Regions from separate parts of the Streptomyces sp. NPDC107528 genome, predicted to be linked through region 1. Evidence: riboswitches for the same ligand, from Rfam matches in the RefSeq annotation. Region 1 holds a riboswitch; the other holds the start of a gene.
What was found. A riboswitch is a leader RNA that binds a small molecule or an ion and turns the genes downstream of it on or off. The one in region 1 is predicted to bind cobalamin.

Region 1 (7,771 bases):
CAGGTAGTGGACGATGGCGGAGCTGTCACCGAACAGACGCTTCAGGAAGCGCCAGTTGGTCAGGAGCGTGATCGTCCGGTGCACCTCGAAGTGGAAGCCGTACAGACGGTAGGTCCTGCCCGGCGTGATGGTCAGGCTGAGCAGGCGCGGAAGGGCGGTCAGGACGAGGAGACCGGCGGGTACGGCGCCGAAGACGAGCACGAAGGACATCGCCAGGGCTTCGAGGTAGAACGATCCGTCGGCGAAGACCGCGGGTCCCGGCTCCAGAGCCGTGCTGAGCTGCGGGACCTCGACGAGCAGCGCGGCCACCCCGCCGACCGCCAGGGGTACGTACACGGCCAGCGCGAGCAGCAGTTGCACAACGCTGTGGGTCGCTCGGCGCACCGCGCCGCAGCGGGCCCGGCCCACCACCTGGTAGTCCACGTCGGTCCGCTGTGCCGGGGACCCGTGCCAGTGCTCGCCGTCGGGCACCGTCTGCCCGCGGTGCAGTGAGGAGGCGTGCCCGAGCTGGGCGCCGTCGCCGAGCGATGTGTCGATGTCGAGGACGGTGGCCTCGCTGACCAGCACGTTCCTGCCGATGGTGACGGGGCCCGTCTGGATCTGTCCGGCGTGCGCCCGGTAGCAGGAGAAGAACGAGTCCTTGCGGATGACCGTGCCGTCACCGATGGTGAACAGGTCGGTGCACACGGGCACGTTCCGGGAGAGGACCACGGCGCCCCGCCCGACCTTCGCGCCCAGTGCCCTGAGGTAGAGCAGATAGAGCGGGGAGCCGCTGAACAGCACCATGGGATCCGCCCGCACCAGCGTCTTGACGATCCAGAAGCGGACGTACGCCACGCTCCAGACGGGTATGCGCTGAGGCGTCCACCGGCCTACGAGGGTCCACTTCACGAGGACGGGGAGGACGCACAGGACCAAAAACACCGCACCTCCGAACAGGACCGAGCGCAGGTACACGTCGAGTGCGCCCGATCCGGCGGAGATCCACCCGTAGCCCAGGGCGGTGCCGAAGGCGAGGAGGTAGACGTACGCCAGGAAGGCCAGGAACTGCAGGACGCCGCACAGGACGTACTGCCGCTTGCCCGCCGCGGCCGGGGCCGGGGCCGGGGCCGGGGACTCCGGTGCCGTGAGCACAGCCGCCGGTTCGGACCGGGGCACGGGCTCGGCATCCGCGAGCGCCGTCGCCAGGCTCCTGATCGTCGGGTGGCGATAGACGTCCCTCATCGACACCGACGGCAGATCCGCGCGCTTCCTGACTCGTGCGCAGAAGTGCGCCATCACCAGTGAGTCGGCGCCCAGGTCGTCGAAGAAGTGATCGTCGACCGGAACCTGCTCGCTCCGCACGACCTCGGCCAGCACCGCGGCCAGGGTTCTCTCGATGCCGGCCGGTTCACCGCATCCGTCCAGCAGGGCCGTGGATTCCTCCATGCACTTGATTCGGCACCGGAGCGCGGACAGATCACCGCATTCACAAACTTCTGGTAAGTGATCCGCATACGGTTACCCAGGGTTCACGCACGGTTGCGGAGTTGGCGGACCGCCCGCCCCGGCCCTGCGGCGCGCGAACGCCCCTTTTCACGCCCCCGAGGCGCGCTTGTCAGCCACCCTGTGCGGGCACTACTGTCACCACGCCTTGGTGAACGGGAAATCCGGTGTGATGCCGGTGCGGCCCTCGCCACTGTGAATCGGGAAGTCCGGCTCTGGCCCTCACGGGCAGCCACTGGGTCCTTCGGGACCCGGGAAGGCGGAGCACGGGCGGTGGTACCCGTCAGCCAGGAGACCGGCCAAGGCGCGTCAACCATCCACGAGGTGCTGGAGAGGGTCTGCTGAGCCATGCACATAGCCGAGGGTTTCCTCCCGCCGGCGCACGCGGTCGCCTGGGGCGTCGCGTCCGCGCCGTTCGTAGTCCACGGAGTCCGTTCGCTCACCCGTGAGGTCAGGGAGCACCCCGAGAGCACGCTGCTCCTCGGCGCCTCCGGAGCCTTCACGTTCGTCCTGTCCGCGCTGAAGCTGCCCTCGGTGACCGGCAGCTGCTCGCATCCGACCGGCACCGGGCTGGGCGCCATCCTGTTCCGGCCACCGATCATGGCGGTACTGGGCACCATCACCCTGCTCTTCCAGGCGCTGCTGCTCGCGCACGGTGGCCTGACCACGCTCGGCGCCAACGTCTTCTCGATGGCGATCGTCGGCCCCTGGGCCGGATACGCGATCTACAGACTGCTGCGCCGCTACGACGTGCCGCTGATGGTGGCGGTGTTCTTCGGGGCGTTCGTCGCCGACCTGTCCACCTACTGCGTCACGAGCGTCCAGCTGGCGCTCGCGTTCCCCGATCCGAGCAGCGGATTCCTGGGCGCGCTCGGCAAGTTCGGCTCCATCTTCGCCGTCACCCAGATCCCCCTCGCGGTGAGCGAGGGACTGCTCACGGTGCTCGTGATGCGGCTGCTGGTGCAGTCCAGCAAGGGCGAGCTGACCCGGCTGGGCGTGCTCCTCGCCAAGAAGCAGTCCCGGACCGAGACCGAGGCGGTGGCCCGATGAGCAAGAGCCCGATGAGCAGGAACACGAAGATCAACGTCCTGCTGCTGATCGTCGTGGCCGCGCTCGCGGTCCTGCCGCTGGCCCTGGGCCTCGGCGATCACAAGGAGGAGCCCTTCACGGGCGCCGACGCCGAGGCCGAGACCGCGATCACCGAGATCAAGCCGGACTACGAGCCCTGGTTCTCGCCGCTGTACGAGCCGCCGTCCGGTGAGATCGAGTCGGCCCTGTTCGCCCTCCAGGCGGCCCTCGGCGCCGGTGTCCTCGCCTACTACTTCGGCGTGCACCGGGGCAGGCGGCAGGGCGAGCAGCGGGCGCTGGAGCGGTCGCGGGACGCCGAGAGCGGGGCCGGTGGCGCCGCGCCCGCCGAGGAGTCCACGGCCGAAAGGGCCTGACCCCTCGTGCTGCCGATCGACGCGGCGGCGCACAGCAGTCGCTGGCGCCGCCGTCACCCCGTGGACAAGGCCGTGCTCGGGCTCGGTCTCACCCTGCTCGCGATCTCGCTGCCGCCCTGGCCGGGCGCGGCCCTGGTGCTCCTGACGTCCCTCGTGGTGCTGCTGGGCCCGGCGGGCGTGCCGGGCCGGCGGCTGTGGCGTGCCTACCGCGTGCCGCTGGGCTTCTGCGTGACCGGCGCGGTCACCCTGCTCGTCCAGGTCGGCGGGCCGGAAGGCTTCGTGTCCCTCGCGGACGACGGCCCGCTGCGCGCCGGGGAACTGCTCCTGCGCACCTCGGCGGCCTCGCTCGGGGTGCTGCTGTTCGCCTTCACCACCCCCATGTCCGACCTGCTGCCCCGCCTCGTGAAGGCGGGGGTGCCCGCGCCCGTCGTGGACGTCGCCCTGGTGACGTACCGCATGAGCTTCCTGCTGCTGGACTCCGTGCGCCGCATCAGGGACGCCCAGGCCGCCCGGCTGGGGCACACGAGCCGGGCCGCGGAGTGGCGTTCCCTGGCCGGGCTCGGCGCGACCGCCTTCGTACGGGCCTTCGACCGGGCCACCCGGCTCCAGGCCGGGCTCGCCGGGCGCGGCTACGACGGCACCCTGCGTGTCCTGGTGCCCGAGGCCCGGGTCTCCGCCCGCTTCACGGCCGCAAGTTGCGCCCTCCTCGCGGCGCTGGCCGCCCTCACCCTCGTACTGGAGAAGGCCCTGCCATGAGCGAGCCCATCGCCCTGGTCGCCCTGCGGGGCGCGTCCTACGCCTACGAGGACGGCCCCGTCGTGCTCAGCGGCCTCGACTTCGACGTGCGCGAGGGGCGCGCACTGGCGCTGCTCGGTCGCAACGGCAGCGGCAAGACCACGCTGATGCGGCTGCTCAGCGGCGGACTCAGGCCGCACGACGGCCGGTTGACGGTGCAGGGCACGCCCGTCACGTACGACCGCAAGGGGCTGACCCGGCTGCGGACGACCGTCCAGCTGGTGGTGCAGGACCCGGACGACCAGCTCTTCGCCGCGTCCGTCGCCCAGGACGTGTCCTTCGGCCCGCTGAACCTCGGCCTCTCCGACCCCGAGGTGCGGGTGCGGGTCGCCGAGGCGCTCGCCGCGCTGGACATCAGTGCGCTGGCCGACCGGCCCACGCATCTGCTGTCGTACGGGCAGCGCAAGCGCACGGCCATCGCCGGCGCGGTGGCGATGCGGCCCCGGGTGCTGATCCTGGACGAGCCGACTGCCGGGCTCGACCCGGACGGGCAAGAACGCCTGCTCGCCACGCTCGACGGACTGCGCTCGAGCGGGACCACGGTGGTCATGGCCACCCATGACGTCGATCTGGCCCTGCGCTGGGCCGACGACGCGGCGCTCCTCACCCCGTCCGGCGCACGCATCGGGGCGGCACCAAAGATGCTGGCCCGCACCGACCTCCTCCAGCAGGCCGGCCTGCGGCTCCCATGGGGGGTCGCGGCGGCCCAACTCCTGCGGGCGCAGGGGCTGTTGGGTGACGCGTCGGCGGGCCCCCGCACCCCGGACGACCTGGCGGCGCTCGTCCCGGCACCGGAGTAGCGGCCGTCCCGACACGACATATATGCCCGCCAAGGGCATCAATGTCTTGAATGTTTCGCAGCTCCCTGTTGTATGGATTCACGTCCAAAGGGAGTGAGGGAACATGGCCGAAGACATCGCGGACGCGGGCCCGCCGCAGGCCGCGGGCTTGAAGCCCGATGCGATCGGGTTCGTCGACGCGCTCGTCATCGGGCTCAACGCCACCTCGCCCGCGTACTCGCTGGCCGCGGCCATCGGCCCGGTCGTGGCGCTGGTGGGTGTCTACGCCCCCGGCGTCATGCTCGCGTCGTTCGTCCCGATGCTGCTGATCGCCTCGGCGTTCTACTACCTCAACAAGGTCGACCAGGACTGCGGGACGACCTTCTCGTGGGTCACCCGGGCGATGGGCCCGTGGGCCGGCTGGCTCGGCGGCTGGGCCATCACGATGACCGGAGTCCTGGTGATCGGCTCGCTGGCGGACGTGGCGGTGACGTTCGCCCTGCTGGCCTTCGGTCTCGACAGCTGGGCCGAGAACGAGTTCGTGCGCCAGCTGCTCACGGTGCTGCTCATCATCGTGATGACGGCCGTGTGCGTCATCGGCACCGAGGTGTCGGCGCGGGTGCAGAACGTCCTCATCCTCGCGCAGGTCGCGTGCCTGATCGCGTTCGCCGTGGTGGCGCTCTACAGGGTCTACGCCGACACCGGCACCCTCGACGCCGTCGACCCGGCGTTCAGCTGGCTGGACCCCTTCGGGGCGGGCGGTGCCGGGCTGACGGCCGGCCTGCTGCTGGGCGTGTTCATCTACTGGGGCTGGGAGTCGGCGGTCAATCTCACCGAGGAGGTCGAGAACTCCGCCACCGCTCCGGGCAAGGCGGCCGTCTGGTCGACGGTCATCCTGCTGGTGACGTATGTGGCGGTCGCCTACGCGGTCGTCGCCTACGCGGGGCCGGCGTTCCTGTCCGAGAACGCCGCGGAGGAGGAGTTCATCTTCGCCATCCTCGCGGACGAGGCGATGGGCGGCTGGGACTGGGTGGTGCTGCTGGCGGTCTCCACCTCCGGGCTCGCCTCCACGCAGACGACGATCATCCCCGCCTCGCGCACGGCGCTGTCCATGGCCCGCCGGCACGCGCTGCCGTCCCACTACGGTCACATCAGCCCGCGTTTCCGCACCCCCGACGTGAGCACGTGGTGGGTGGCCGGCATCGCCATCGCCTGGTACTTGATCGTCCGTCAGATCAGCGAGAACGCCCTCTTCGACTCGCTCACCGCGCTGTCCCTGCTGATCGCGTTCTACTACGCGCTCACGGGCATCGCCTGCGCCGTCTACTACCGCCGCCATCTCACCGAGAGCCTGCACAACTTCCTGCTCATCGGCCTCGGCCCGCTGATCGGTGCCGGACTGCTGGTCTGGCTGCTCGTCGAGTCGATCGGCGACATGGCCGATCCCGAGAACTCCTACAGCGGCGTCTCGTGGTTCGGGCTCGGCCCGCCGCTGGTCATCGGCATCGGCATCACTCTCGCGGGGGTGATCCTCATGATCGTGTGGCGGCTGATGGCCCCCACCTTCTGGGAGGAACGCCCCGAGGTTGCCGACCCCGATCTCGTGCACGGCGACAAGGAGCACTGAAGATGTCGATCGTTCTCGGATACGACGAGTCCCCGGGCGCGGTCCGCGCACTGCACGTCGCCATCGAGGTGTCGGCGGCGTTTCGCGAGCCGCTCGTGCTGGTCTACGGCGCGGCGGCGCCCGGCGCACTCGGCGAGGAGTACACCGCGCACCGCGATGCCGTCCAGGAGGTCGGCCGCACCGCACTCGGTCACGCCGTCGCGGTGGCCGACGAGGCCGGTGTGCGGACCACCGTCGAGGTCATCGACCAGAAGCCTGCGGAGGCGCTGATCGAGGCAGCGACGCGCCATGCGGCGAGGTTCATCGTGGTCGGCAGCTGGGGTGAGAGCCCGTTGCGCGGGGCCCTGCTGGGCTCCACACCCCACAAACTGCTGCATCTGTCCCGTACGCCCGTCCTGTGTGTGCCGACCGAGCCGTGACCCGCTGGGTTCAGCTCGCGGTGGCCTGTGCCGCGGCCTTGCCCGCCACGCGGCCCGAGAACAGGCAGCCGCCGAGGAAGGTGCCCTCCAGGGAGCGGTAGCCGTGCACCCCGCCGCCGCCGAAGCCGGCGACCTCTCCGGCCGCGTACAGACCGGAGATCGGGGTGCCGAAGGCGTCCAGGACACGGCCCGAGAGGTCGGTCTGGAGGCCTCCGAGGGTCTTGCGGGTGAGGATGTTGAGGCGCACGGCTATGAGAGGGCCGGCGCTCGTGTCCAGGATCTTGTGGGCGGACGCGGTCCGGCTGAGCGTGTCACCCGGGTAGGCGAGCGCATTGCGGATGCCCATGACCTGGACGTCCTTGGTGTACGGGTTGTCGATCTCGCGGTCACGGGCCTCGATCTGCCGCTTGAGGTCCGCGAGTTCGATGAGGTTGTCGCCGGTCAGCTTGTTCATGCCCGCGACGAGTTCGGGGAGGGTCTTGGCGACGACGAAGTCCTCACCCTTCTCCTTGAACCGCTCGATCGGCTCCGGCGTCTGCCAGATGCGGGACAGCAGCATCCAGATGTTCTTCTCCGTGAGGTCCGGATTCTGCTCGGAGCCGGAGAGCGCGAACTCCTTCGCGATGATCTTCTGGGTCGTGACGAACCAGGAGTAGTCGTAGCCGCTGTCGCTGATCGACTTGAGGGTGTGCAGGGTGTCGTAGCCCGGGATGTCGGGGCTGGAGAAACGCTTGCCCTCGGCGTCAAACCACATGGAGGACGGGCCGGGCAGGATGCGGATGCCGTGGCCGGGCCAGATCGGGTCGTAGTTCTTGAGGCCCTCGGTGTAGTGCCACATCCGGTCGGGGTTGACGATCCGTCCGCCCGCCTTCTCGGTGATCGCCAGCATCCGGCCGTCCACGTGCGCGGGCACGCCGGTGATCATGGACTTGGGCGGGGTGCCCAGCCGGGCGGGCCAGTTCTTGCGCACCAGCTCGTGGTTGGCGCCGATGCCGCCCGAGGTGACGATCACGACGGGGGCGTTCAGCTCGAAGTCGCCGACGACGGTACGGGAGCTGGGCTTGCCGCGCCCGGCGTTGCTCGGCTCCAGGACGGCGCCGCGTACGCCGGTGACGGCACCGCCCGTGACGATCAACTCGTCGACCCTGTGGCGGAACCTGAAGGTCACGAGGCCCCTCTCCACGGCCGCGCGAACCTTCTTCTCGAAGGGTTCGACCACGGCCG
Region 2 (7,771 bases), on a different contig from region 1:
CGAAGGAGATCCCGGGCATCGGCGAGATCGGCTACATCGGCCTCACGGCGTTCGTGCTGAACGTGGTGGTGACGGTGGTCCTGACCTTCGTCCTGAAGGCCGCCAAGGCCCCCGAGGGCATCGACGAGACGAAGCCGGAGGACTACACGGCGGACGCGGGCGACCCGGGCGTCCAGGTCGAGCTGCCGCCGGCCACGGCGGGGACGAGCCACTGACCCAGTAGGCAGAAGGCCGGGCGTACCGCACTAGCTGCGCGTGCGCCCGGCCATTTGCTGCCAGAAACCGTCGAGTTCGCGCACCCGCATGCTGACCCAGTGCGGTGTCTTCCTGCGCAGGCCCCTGGGAAGACATCGGCGTACTCGCCCCGCCAAAAGGCCTTGCTGCTGGCGGCAGAACGGCTCCCGGATCTCCCCGCGCGGCACACAGCCCCGGGGCGGGTAGGGGCAGAGCTGGAACTTGCAGTCGGGCGGACAGGTCGTCCCCGGCGCGGGCGGGTCCGCCATGCCGGCCCGCAGGTCGGGCCGCAGCGGGCGGCGATCGCTGCGGATGCACGGCGGGAGTGACGACGTCCCCGGCTGCTCCGCGCGGATCATCCGCTCCTCGACCTCGTCCGGATGCCCGTCCCGTTCGATGAGGTTCAGCAACACCAGCACGTCGGCGACCAGGCACTGGGCGCGCGCGTCGAGGGTGCTCCAGCCGACCGAGGGCGGGATCCACAGGTTGTGCTTGCTGTAGTGCCGGGGGTTGCCGGTGCGCGCGCCGATGTTGTCGGCGACGCCCTTCTCGTCGATCCAGAGGAAACGCTCGGGTTGCCCGGTCTCCAGGGTGAGGGCCACCAGGTCCCCCGCCTCGGCGACGAACGGATGCAGGGGCCGCGGGGGCGACGCACCGTTCGCCTCGGGATGCCCGGGTGCCCGGTTCGCCGTGCCGGCCATCGACAGCCAGCGCTCCACGGTCTGCACGGGGGTCGCTCCGCCCAGCGCCCGTGGCGGCTCGCGCCCGTCGTCGTGCCCGTCCCCGCCCGGCGTCGCGTGCCGCTCCCGCTCGTGGAGCCGACGGTGTCGGGAAGCCTCCACAGGCACAGCGCCTGGAGCAGCATGAGCTGCGCGTACCAGCACCGGGACTGCTGGAGCACGGTCTCCGCCTGCCGGATCAGGTCCGCGCGACCCCCCTGGTAGGCCCGCGGATGCCGGATCCGGCGGTTGGCCGCGTACTTGAAGCCCTGGGCCAGCGCGGCCTCCAGGGCGAGCGGCAGATCGGGGGCGCCGCCGGTCGCCTTCGGGTCCAGATGGCGCAGCCACTTGGTGAGGCGTTCGCGGGCCTCGTCACGGTGTGCCTCGTCGACGGAGCCCAGCAGCATGGGGATCATCCAGGCACGCATCACGAACTCCCGGAACAGAACGACCCGTTTCCTGCGGTACTCCTCATTGAGCTCGCGCCGGTCCTGCTGCAGCCGCCCGATGCGCTCGGTCCTGGCCCGTGAGGGCGCGCCCGTCGCCCGCGCCCGCGCCATGCGCTCGGCCCACTGCTCGTACTCACCGCGTTTCCAGGCCTTCAGCTCGCCGAGCCGGTCGCTGTACTCCTGCCCGGGGTCGGTGTTCAGCCCGATCCGCCCGCGGACCACGGCGAAGGCCGGATTGCCGCCGCTGCCGAACTCCTGGGCGACGGCCAGGCGTATCGAGCAGGAGGGTTCCTTCACACCGATCTGGACGAGCTGTTCGTAGAGCGGGGTGGTGTCGATCCGGTCGGAGACGCTGCGCAGGGCGGCTCCGAGTTGCCTGAGCAGCCTCAGTTTGGCGTCGTCGAGCCTGCGCCGGTCGCCCTTGAAACCGGTCCAGGTCCCGCGCACTTCGTCCAGGATGTCGCCCAGCAGCCGTGGAGAGTCCTCCACGCTCTCGATCTCCACGGCGGCCGCGTAGAGATCGAGCGCCTTCGGATCGTCGGTGCGGCGTTCCGCGGCCTTGCAGAGCCGGTGGGCCAGGGTGCGCCCGCGCACCCGTGACCGTCGAAGCCGTTCCTCGACCTCCTTCGTCACCTCGGCCCGTACGCCTTCCCGGCGGGCCCTGACCCGCGCCGCCCGGCGGCGCGACAACAGCACCAGGGCCATGAGCTGTTCGCGGCTGGGTCCGGGTGGCTGGAGCACCTGCTCGACGCGCTCGCCGGCTCCCCGCTCGCCCGGCTGCCACAGCACCCGGTAGCCGAAGTAGGCCTGGATGATGCTGTGCGGGAAACGGACCTTGCGCTCGAAGCCCTCCGCCAGGCCGAGCTTGTCCGCGTTGCGCGCGATCCGGGCGAGGGCGGCGCGGCACTGGTCCATGTTGCCGCCGCGCAGCCGCCTCCTCTCGTCCGGGCCGATCCGCCCGGCACAGCACGTCCCAGATCTGCCGCCGGTGCCACTCGCAGAAGACGTTCCCGCGCCTGCCGTACCGGTCGAAGGCGAAGCACTCCCGGAACCCCCGCAACCCGGCGGCCCTCGGCGAGATCACCGCCCAGGCCGGCCTCCAGGACGGCGATCCACGAACCCCGGGCTTCGTCCGCATGCCCGAGCGGGACCGGAGCCCGATCCCGCACCTCGCCGACATCACGCTCCTCACCCACAAGTTGACGCTCTGAAACCAGCACGACACAACATCTGGGGGTGGCGTGGCGGGTGAGCACAAGATGTATGCTCATGCTCGCTGTCGCCGCAGGGGAATCCGGTGCGAATCCGGAACTGTCCCGCAACGGTGTACTTGTGCATGTCTGTTCCAGGACCGGCGTGCGCAGGAGTCAGTCCGAGGACCTGCCGACAGCGCGCCCGGCCACCCGGCCGGTGCGCCCGACGTCCGGGCCTCGCGGAATGGGCCGGTGGACGCGACGCCGTGTGCGCTCGTGTGCTGCCCCCTGCCCTCGCCGAGGCCCCCGTGCCGAGCGAGGGAGAGCCCCCACGTGACCATCGCGCCCGCAGATCCGGCCTCAGCCGTTCCTACCGTCCTCACGGACGAGGACGCTCCGGGAACCGCCCACCCGTCTCCCACCGCCACCCTCAACGGAGGCCCTGCGGGCCACGGTGCCGATCTGCTGCGGATCCTGACCGAGCTGACCGCCGACCTCCCCGACGCCGACCCCGGCCGGGTCGCCGCCGCCGCGCTGCGCGGCCGGTCCGCGTTCGCGGACGAGGCGGAGCTGCGCGAGCTGGCCACCGAGGCGGCGGCCGGCCTGATCTCCGAGGACCCCGCCTACAGCAGGCTCGCCGCCCGGCTGCTGACCCTCTCCATCGCCGCCGAAGCCGCCTCGCAGGGCGTCACGTCCTTCACCGGGTCGGTCGCGGTCGGGCACCGCGAGGGCCTGATCGCCGACCGGACCGCCGAGTTCGTGCGCCTGCACGCGGCCCGCCTCGACGCGCTGGTCGACACGGACGGCGACGACCGTTTCGGCTACTTCGGGCTGCGCACCCTGCACAGCCGCTACCTCCTGCGGCACCCCATCACCCGCAAGGTCGTCGAGACGCCCCAGCACTTCATGCTGCGCGTCGCCGCCGGTCTCGCCGAGGACGACACCGCCCGGTCGGTGGACGAAGTCGCCGCGCTCTACGGGCTCATGAGCCGCCTCGACTACCTCCCCTCCTCCCCCACCCTCTTCAACTCCGGCACCCGGCACCCCCAGATGTCGTCCTGCTACCTCCTCGACTCCCCCAAGGACGAGCTGGACTCCATCTACGACCGCTACCACCAGGTCGCCCGCCTCTCGAAGCACGCCGGCGGCATCGGCCTGTCGTACTCCCGCATCCGCTCCCGGGGTTCGCTGATCCGCGGCACCAACGGGCACTCCAACGGCATCGTCCCGTTCCTGAAGACCCTCGACGCCTCGGTCGCCGCGGTGAACCAGGGCGGCCGGCGCAAGGGGGCCGCCGCGGTCTACCTGGAGACCTGGCACTCCGACATCGAGGAGTTCCTGGAGCTGCGGGACAACACCGGTGAGGACGCCCGCCGTACGCACAACCTGAACCTCGCGCACTGGATCCCGGACGAGTTCATGCGCCGGGTCAACGCCGACGAGTCGTGGTCGCTGTTCTCGCCGTCGGACGTGCCGGATCTCGTCGACCTGTGGGGCGAGGAGTTCGACGCGGCGTACCGCAAGGCGGAGGCGGCCGGGCTCGCGAAGAAGACCATCCCGGCCCGTGACCTGTACGGCCGCATGATGCGTACCCTCGCGCAGACCGGCAACGGCTGGATGACCTTCAAGGACGCCGCCAACCGCACCGCCAACCAGACGGCCCTGCCGGGCCATGTCGTGCACTCCTCCAACCTCTGCACGGAGATCCTGGAGGTCACGGACGACGGGGAGACGGCGGTCTGCAACCTGGGGTCGGTCAACCTCGGCGCCTTCGTGAACACGATGACCGGCGACATCGACTGGGAGCGGCTGGACGCGACCGTCCGCACGGCCGTCACGTTCCTCGACCGGGTCGTCGACATCAACTTCTACCCGACCGAGCAGGCGGGTCGGTCGAACGCGAAATGGCGGCCGGTCGGACTCGGCGCGATGGGCCTGCAGGACGTCTTCTTCAAACTGCGCCTGCCCTTCGACTCGGCCGAGGCGAAAGCCCTGTCCACCCGGATCGCCGAGCGCATCATGCTCGCCGCCTACGAGGCCTCCACCGACCTCGCCGAGCGCAACGGCCCGCTGCCGGCCTGGGAGAAGACCCGTACCGCCAGGGGTGTTCTGCACCCCGACCACTACGACGTCGAGCTGACCTGGCCGGAGCGCTGGGCGGCCCTGCGCAGCCGTATCGCCACGACCGGCATGCGCAACTCCCTGCTCCTCGCCATCGCGCCCACCGCGACCATCGCGTCGATCGCCGGTGTCTACGAGTGCATCGAGCCGCAGGTCTCCAACCTGTTCAAGCGCGAGACGCTCTCCGGCGAGTTCCTCCAGGTCAACTCCTACCTGGTCAACGAGCTCAAGGAGCTCGGCGTCTGGGACGCCCGCACCCGTGAGGCGCTGCGTGAGGCGAACGGCTCGGTGCAGGAGTTCGCCTGGATCCCCGAGGACGTACGGCGGCTCTACCGCACGGCGTGGGAGATCCCGCAGCGCGGCCTGATCGACATGGCGGCACAGCGGACCCCGTTCCTCGACCAGGCACAGTCGCTGAACCTGTTCCTGGAGACGCCGACCATCGGCAAGCTCTCCTCGATGTACGCGTACGCCTGGAAGTCGGGTCTGAAGACGACGTACTACCTGCGCTCGCGCCCGGCGACCCGCATCGCCCGCGCCGCCCAGGGTCAGGCCGCCCAGCCCGAGAAGACCATCCCCGTCCAGCAGGTCGCCGAGCCCGACGCCGTCGCCTGCTCCCTGGAAAACCCCGAGTCCTGCGAGGCCTGCCAGTAATGACCACCCGTAACGCCAACCTTCTCGACCCGGGCTTCGAGCTGACCCTGCGCCCCATGCGTTACCCGGACTTCTACGAGCGCTACCGCGACGCGATCAAGAACACCTGGACCGTCGAGGAGGTCGACCTCCACTCGGACGTCGCCGACCTGGCGAAGCTCTCCGAGGGCGAGCAGCACATGATCGGCCGGCTGGTCGCGTTCTTCGCGACGGGCGACTCGATCGTGGCGAACAACCTGGTGCTCACGCTCTACAAGCACATCAACTCCCCCGAGGCGCGCCTGTACCTGAGCAGGCAGCTCTTCGAGGAGGCCGTGCACGTCCAGTTCTACTTGACGCTGCTCGACACCTATCTCCCCGACCCGGCGGACCGGGCGGCGGCCTTCGACGCCGTCGAGAACATCCCGTCCATCCGCGAGAAGGCCGAGTTCTGCTTCAAGTGGATCAACGAGGTCGAGAAGCTGGAACGCCTGGAGACCAAGGCCGACCGGCGTCGCTTCCTGCTGAACCTGATCTGCTTCGCCGCGTGCATCGAGGGCCTGTTCTTCTACGGCGCCTTCGCGTACGTCTACTGGTTCCGCAGCCGGGGCCTGCTGCACGGCCTCGCCACCGGCACCAACTGGGTGTTCCGCGACGAGACGATGCACATGAGCTTCGCCTTCGATGTGGTCGACACCGTCCGCAAGGAGGAGCCGGAGCTGTTCGACGACCAGCTCCAGGAGCAGGTCACCGACATGTTGAGGGAGGCCGTCGAGGCCGAGCTCCAGTTCGGGCGCGACCTGTGCGGTGACGGCCTCCCGGGCATGAACACCGAGTCGATGCGGCAGTACCTGGAGTGTGTCGCCGACCAGCGTCTGACGCGTCTCGGCTTCGCTCCGGTGTACGGCTCCGAGAACCCCTTCTCCTTCATGGAGCTCCAGGGCGTTCAGGAGTTGACCAACTTCTTCGAGCGGCGTCCCTCGGCGTACCAGGTGGCGGTGGAGGGCACCGTCGACCTGGACGAGGACTTCTGAGCCTCGGTCCTGTCGCGTTCCTGGGCCTCCCTGATCTGACGGTCGATGCGCCGGTCGCGCGCCGCGCCGATCAGTGACGGGAGGGCCAGGACGACGAACATCCCGAGGACGACGATCATGGCGAGCAGTGTCTGTGTCTGGTCTGCATTCATGACACCACTGTCGCGCCGGACACTCCTTACGAACAGTGGCAGGACTGCCGCACGCCCTCGATTTACTGCCACCTTCGAGGCACACTGGCAGCATGCTGAAAAACGTCGCCGCCGTCCTCCTCGACGGTGTACATCTCTTTGAAATGGGCGTCGTCTGCGAGGTGTTCGGCATCGACCGCAGCGACGAGGGGCTGCCCACCTACGATTTCGCCGTCGTCTCGGCGGAGGGACCGACACTGGGCACCCATGTCGGCGGACTCACCGTCTCCACGCCGTACGGTCTGGAGCGGCTGGAGGAGGCCGACCTGATCGCGGTACCGGCCGGCCGCGAGTACGTCACCCGTGACTATCCGCCCGAGCTGCTGGACGCCCTGGTCAGGGCCGTCGACCGGGGTGCGCGGGTGCTCAGCGTGTGCTCCGGCGTCTTCGCGCTGGGCGCCGCGGGACTGCTCGACGGGCGCCGGTGCAGTGTGCACTGGCGGCATGCCGGGGAGCTGTCCCTCCGGCATCCGCGGGCGATCGTCGAGCCCGACGTGCTGTACGTCGACGAGGGTCCGGTGATCACCAGCGCCGGCACCGCCGCCGGTATCGACGCCTGTCTGCACATCGTGCGGCAGGAGCAGGGGCCCGAGGTCGCCAACAAGATCGCCCGGCGCATGGTCGTGCCGCCGCACCGGGACGGCGGACAGGCCCAGTACATCGAGCGCCCGCTGCCCCGCTCCCACTGCGACACGGTCGGCGAGGTGCTGGCGTGGATGGAACGGCACCTCGACGAGGACGTCACCGTCGAGCAGCTCGCCGAGCGCGCGCTGATGTCCCCGCGCACCTTCGCCCGCCGCTTCCAGCAGGAGACCGGCACGACTCCCTACCGCTGGATCCTGCGCCAACGCGTGCTGCTGGCGCAGGAGTTGCTGGAGGCGACGGACGAGACGGTGGACGCGATCGCGAGTCGAACAGGGTTCGGAACCGCGGCCGCACTGCGCCACCAGTTCGTACGTGCCCTGGGGACGACCCCGAACGCCTACCGAAGGACGTTCCAGGGGCCGAGCGCGGCGTGAGCCGTCCCCGGCGGCACCGGTGCCCCGGCTCCACTAGTCCCTCGGCACCGGCCTCAGGAGCAGCTTGTGCGGGCGGAGCGTGATGCCCACACGGGTCGCGTCGTTCGAACCGGACACCTGCTCGAAACGGTACTTCGTGGCCAGCGCCGCCGTGATCAGCGTCAGCTGCGCCATCGAG

Region 2: linked by a shared signal. The riboswitch ahead of ACZ7L5_RS21375 (ribonucleoside-diphosphate reductase subunit alpha) and the one ahead of ACZ7L5_RS04735 (energy-coupling factor ABC transporter permease) in region 1 are both predicted to bind cobalamin.

The regions. Positions count from the first base shown of each region.
Region 1 covers NZ_JBVKAV010000001.1:984,809-992,579, reverse strand. Annotated here, with positions in the region: gene ACZ7L5_RS04740 (Pls/PosA family non-ribosomal peptide synthetase) at 1-1,428, opposite strand, end outside; cobalamin riboswitch at 1,618-1,803, shown strand; gene ACZ7L5_RS04735 (energy-coupling factor ABC transporter permease) at 1,834-2,535, shown strand; gene ACZ7L5_RS04730 (energy-coupling factor ABC transporter substrate-binding protein) at 2,547-2,927, shown strand; gene cbiQ (cobalt ECF transporter T component CbiQ) at 2,934-3,683, shown strand; gene ACZ7L5_RS04720 (ATP-binding cassette domain-containing protein) at 3,680-4,522, shown strand; gene ACZ7L5_RS04715 (APC family permease) at 4,626-6,128, shown strand; gene ACZ7L5_RS04710 (universal stress protein) at 6,131-6,547, shown strand; gene ACZ7L5_RS04705 (FAD-binding dehydrogenase) at 6,558-7,771, opposite strand, start outside.
Region 2 covers NZ_JBVKAV010000006.1:345,682-353,452, reverse strand. Annotated here, with positions in the region: gene mctP (monocarboxylate uptake permease MctP) at 1-215, shown strand, start outside; gene ACZ7L5_RS21385 (hypothetical protein) at 246-653, opposite strand; gene ACZ7L5_RS21380 (hypothetical protein) at 638-2,317, opposite strand; cobalamin riboswitch at 2,666-2,804, shown strand; gene ACZ7L5_RS21375 (ribonucleoside-diphosphate reductase subunit alpha) at 2,929-5,370, shown strand; gene ACZ7L5_RS21370 (ribonucleotide-diphosphate reductase subunit beta) at 5,370-6,383, shown strand; gene ACZ7L5_RS21365 (hypothetical protein) at 6,296-6,535, opposite strand; gene ACZ7L5_RS21360 (GlxA family transcriptional regulator) at 6,628-7,593, shown strand; gene ACZ7L5_RS21355 (bifunctional albaflavenone monooxygenase/terpene synthase) at 7,627-7,771, opposite strand, start outside.